2 regions of the Solibacillus sp. FSL R5-0449 genome follow, and region 2 is predicted to be linked to the other one. Evidence: a T-box and tRNA genes for the amino acid it is inferred to sense, from the RefSeq annotation. Region 2 holds a T-box; the other holds one or more tRNA genes.
The links. A T-box is a leader RNA that pairs with one kind of tRNA and senses whether it is charged. The one in region 2 lies ahead of tyrS (tyrosine--tRNA ligase), so its partner is inferred to be a tRNA-Tyr.
Positions count from the first base shown of each region.

Region 1: it has a tRNA-Tyr gene. The T-box ahead of tyrS (tyrosine--tRNA ligase) is inferred to sense a tRNA for this amino acid. The anticodon was not compared.

Region 1 is NZ_CP150239.1:3,400,682-3,403,158, forward strand. Features, by position in the region: gene rocF (arginase) at 1-560, opposite strand, end outside; tRNA gene MKY27_RS17010 (tRNA-Lys) at 757-829, opposite strand; tRNA gene MKY27_RS17015 (tRNA-Gln) at 847-921, opposite strand; tRNA gene MKY27_RS17020 (tRNA-Tyr) at 935-1,018, opposite strand; tRNA gene MKY27_RS17025 (tRNA-Val) at 1,049-1,124, opposite strand; tRNA gene MKY27_RS17030 (tRNA-Glu) at 1,170-1,244, opposite strand; tRNA gene MKY27_RS17035 (tRNA-Asn) at 1,374-1,449, opposite strand; gene MKY27_RS17040 (alpha/beta fold hydrolase) at 1,613-2,477, opposite strand, start outside.
Region 2 is NZ_CP150239.1:2,480,743-2,483,219, reverse strand. Features, by position in the region: gene MKY27_RS12350 (transglycosylase domain-containing protein) at 1-825, opposite strand, end outside; T-box leader at 928-1,133, shown strand; gene tyrS (tyrosine--tRNA ligase) at 1,207-2,477, shown strand, end outside.

The sequences.
Region 1 (2,477 bases), 920 kb from region 2:
TTAATTAGCTCCCGTTCCCCTTCATCGATAGAACGTCCGCCAATTATAACAATGTTTTCTGCTTTAATTTTAGGTTCAGCATGTAAAATCGAAGTTAGCCTTTCATGTCCTAGCCCGATACTTGTTGCTAATGGCATCCCATGAATATTTCCTGAAGGCGTTGTTTCCGGTGTATTTAAATCTGCATGTGCATCAAACCAGATGACACCCAGATTTTTATATTTCATCGATAGGCCAGCCAATGTACCAATTGCAATACTATGATCGCCCCCCAATACAAGCGGTATGTAATCCTTTTTTACAACGTTATATACTTTTTCGGCAAGTGCTGTATTTACCTTGATTACCTCATCCAGATTAAGCAGCTTTTCATCTTTCGTTGCAGCTGCATCCCCCTCTATAACTTGAATATTCCCTTCATCTTCAACTTCATAGCCAAGATCGGCCAAACGCTGCTGCACACCGGCATATCTGATGGCACTCGGACCCATATCTACTCCACGGCGTTGTTGCCCATAATCACATGGTACCCCTACGATTGAAATTTTCTGATTCATCATTTCTGCATCCCCTATCATGTTGTCATTTGTTCTTTCTTTTCTGTTCTAATCTATTCTATTCTCCGCTCACCCTTCTATAGAATTTCGAGTAACTAAACGATTTTCCCTCTATAAACGCAAAAAATCCTTTACTTATAATTAAGTAAAGGATTGTTATTTGATATTTAAGTACACTTCTAAGTTTATAAAATAAAAGTGAGCCATGAAGGACTCGAACCTTCGACCCTCTGATTAAAAGTCAGATGCTCTACCAACTGAGCTAATGGCTCATAAAAAATAAAAAAAATGGCTGGGGTACCTGGATTCGAACCAGGGCATGACGGAATCAAAATCCGTTGCCTTACCGCTTGGCTATACCCCAAACATTTTATAGATGGTGGAGGGGGACGGATTCGAACCGCCGAACCCTAAGGAGCGGATTTACAGTCCGCCGCGTTTAGCCACTTCGCTACCCCTCCGACAAATGATGCAACACTGTTAAAGTTGAATGGTGGAGGATGACGGGCTCGAACCGCCGACCCCCTGCTTGTAAGGCAGGTGCTCTCCCAGCTGAGCTAATCCTCCATACATAACAAGTGTTACTGCTTTATTTTTTTATGAAGCCTTAAATGGTGACCCGTACGGGATTCGAACCCGTGTTACCGCCGTGAAAGGGCGGTGTCTTAACCACTTGACCAACGGGCCGTTTTATAAGATGTTCTCTTTAAGACAAGATTTATAATATCATCATTTTTTATCTAGTGCAAGCCTTTTTTAAAAACTTTTTTAAAAAAGTTTTATTATTTATTTTTAATAGTAAAAAGGCAAAAAAAATGGCTCCGAAGGCAGGACTCGAACCTGCGACCTGCCGGTTAACAGCCGGATGCTCTACCAACTGAGCTACTTCGGAACGCTACTATTATACATTGATGTACAAGCCATCTTTCGTACATTTATTATTATAGCAACGTTTTAAATTTATACAAGTAGTTTTTTGAAATAATTTGAACATTTTATTTATTAGGCCCTTCCTCCCTGGGAAGAGCCACTTATAATGAATACTTCTTTCTATTTTACTGTTTTATAAAATCGGTCATTTCTTCGATTAATCCCTTTGTTAGCGGTAAATCAGGATTGTAATAGCTCGCAAGATTTTGTTCTCGGTCACCTTCTACATCCTTTAACACATGATTCATCTTATCGAAATAGTGTATTGTCGCATCATTATTTGCTGCATGTAAGTTTTCCGCATCTTCTTCGGTTACTTGAATATCTTTTTTACCTTGAAGGATGATTATCGGAACGTTAACATTACTAATTTCATGCTGGGGATCGTATTTAAGCCATGAAATCATATATGGTTGAACAGATGGTCTAAATAATGATTGGAGCTGTGGAGACACTGTTTTCATCTCATTACCCGCTTTTAATTGCTGCAGTATTTTTTCTGATTCCGACAATAAGTTCTGAGGTAAGCTTGCTGATAACTGCTCCATTAAAACTTCATCAGCAGGTCTACCAATACCTGCTACCGAAATGAGAGAAGCTACATCATTTTGCTGGGCAGCAATGGTCATTATTAATGCACCCTCACTGTGACCTAATAAATGAATTTCATTAAATCGGTCATCCTTTTTAGCGTAATCTACAATAGATTTAACATCCTCTACATAGACTTCAAACGTTAAATCTTCTTCTTTTTTAACTAATGCCGTATTCTCACCGACTCCACGCTTATCGAACCGAATAGAAGCAATTCCTTTCTCCGCTAACCCTTCTGCAATCATCTTTAAACTATTGTTCGAACCAGCTCCAATTGTATTACCGTCTTTATTAGTAGGTCCAGACCCTGCATGGATAATAACAAGCTCGCCCGTAGCTTTATCAGGCATTTCCAACGCGGCTTTAAGCTGTCCGCCGGAAACTGGAATCGATAGC
Region 2 (2,477 bases):
AACCGTCTTCATACGGTCAATACCTGGCTGCATCCCATCCGCACTTTTTTTCTCACCTTTATTTGTAAAAGGTGTGTACTTGAACGGTGCCTGAGGGATACCGGCAATATAGGCCGCTTGCGGTAAATTTAATTTAGATGCAGATACACCGAAAATACCTTGCGCTGCCGTCTCAATACCGGCAATATTACGTCCCGAAGAGTTTCGGCCATACGGGATAATATTTAAATACGCTTCAAGTATTTCTTCTTTTGTCATAAAATGTTCCAGACGATACGCAAGTAAAATTTCCTTTGCTTTACGTTCATATGAAACTTCATTCGTTAATATTTGGTTTTTGATTAATTGCTGTGTAAGTGTAGATCCACCTGTCTGTGTAGATGAGTTGGATACATCTTGCAGTAAACCGCGGATTACAGCTTTCGGTACAATACCTGTATGCTCGCGGAAATATTCATCCTCTGTTGCAAGAACAGCATTTATTAAGGATGGGGATATATTGGCAAGCGATGTTTCACGACGGTCCAAATCTGTTCGGATCTTTCCTATGTAAATATCGTTCGCAAAATAAAGTTCACTTGTTTCTTCATAACTGAAAATTTGCTCGCGCATTTCATCTTTTGATCGCAAAGGTTCATCCTTTGTTAATGATGCGAAGTAACCTGCGCCTACAGCTCCGACAAACAATAGTGTCGCGGCTGTAAAAATAATCGCCAGCAATATTAAATTCCAGAATACACCGCTTCCGATCCGGACATAGCGCATTCGTTCTGAAGAAGCAAGGATTTCGATTTTTTTATTCAATTTTTCGAGCCATTCTCTCACATCATCGACCTCCTAAAATCTTGTTTATTATAGCATATTTGAGATATAAACGAATATAAATATTGACATCAACTATTTTCTAGGTAGAATAGAAAATATAAATTTCAGGCAACGAAGAGTTTGCAGTAATAAATGTGTTCCCTGCATAGAGAGCTAGCGGTTGGTGAAAGCTAGACATAGCGCATTTATGAATTACGTACTTGGAGCCTGAACGGATCGTCACGTTATAGACGCTTAAAGTGGAAGAAAGACTGAAATTTCTTCAAGCCGGGTGGTACCGCGTTAAATAATATTTTGACGTCCCTGCATGCATTTGCGTGTAGGGACGTTTTTCGTTTCCTTACAAGTAAATGACGCATCATGTAAAAGGAGAGAAAACAAATGACAAATGAATTACTGCAAGACTTGGAATGGCGCGGACTGTTATACCAGCAAACAGACGCGGAAGGTATGGAAAAGCTATTAAATGAGGAAAAGGTTTCCCTATACGTAGGTGTTGACCCGACAGCAGACTCGATGCATATCGGACATATTGTGCCATTGCTTACATTACGCCGCTTCCAAAAAGCAGGCCATACACCGATTTTATTAGTTGGCGGAGCTACAGGAACTGTAGGAGATCCATCTGGCCGTTCAGAAGAGCGTCAGTTACAGACAATGGATCAGATCGAAAAAAATGTGCAAGGTCTAAAAAAGCAAATGGAGCGCTTATTCGACTTTTCATCGGATGCGGCAAACAGTGCTGTTCTTGTAAACAACAATGACTGGGTTGGTCCGATGTCATTAATCGATTTCCTTCGTGATTACGGGAAACTGATCAATGTTAACTACATTTTAAATAAAGATACAGTTGCATCACGACTCGACTCAGGTATTTCATTCACTGAATTTGCCTACACATTAATCCAAGGTATCGACTTCAACCACTTGTATGATCATCACAATGTTCGAATTCAAGTAGGCGGTTCGGATCAGTGGGGCAACATTACAACTGGCCTGGAAATGATTCGTAAAACACATGATGAAAATGCGAAGGCGTTCGGTATTACAATTCCGCTTGTAACAAAAGCGGATGGTACGAAATTCGGTAAAACAGCGGGTGGTGCTGTATGGCTGGACGCTGCAAAAACATCTCCATACGAGTTCTACCAGTTCTGGATCAATACAGCGGATGCCGATGTCGTGAAATACCTGAAAATCTTCACATTCCTGACACGTGAAGAGATTGAAGGTCTTGCAGTAAGTGTGGAAGAAGAGCCGCATTTACGTAAAGCTCAAAAAGCGTTGGCTGAAGAAATGACACGTCTGATTCATGGTGAAGCAGGTCTGGAAGCAGCAGAGCGTATTACAAAAGCATTATTCTCTGGTGATTTAAAAGCATTATCAGTAGAAGAAATGAAAGTAGCCTTCTCTGGTGTTCCTTCTGTAGAAGTGGCAAAAGAGGATAAAAATATCGTGGAATTAATCGTAGAAGCAGGGATTTCTTCATCCAAACGCCAAGCACGTGAAGATGTAACTAACGGTGCAATTAGTGTGAACGGTGAAAAAATTACGGATCTTGACTATGTAATCGATTCGAAAGACCGTTTGGAAGATGCTTTTGCCATTATCCGTCGCGGTAAGAAAAAATACCATATGGTTAAATTTGCTTA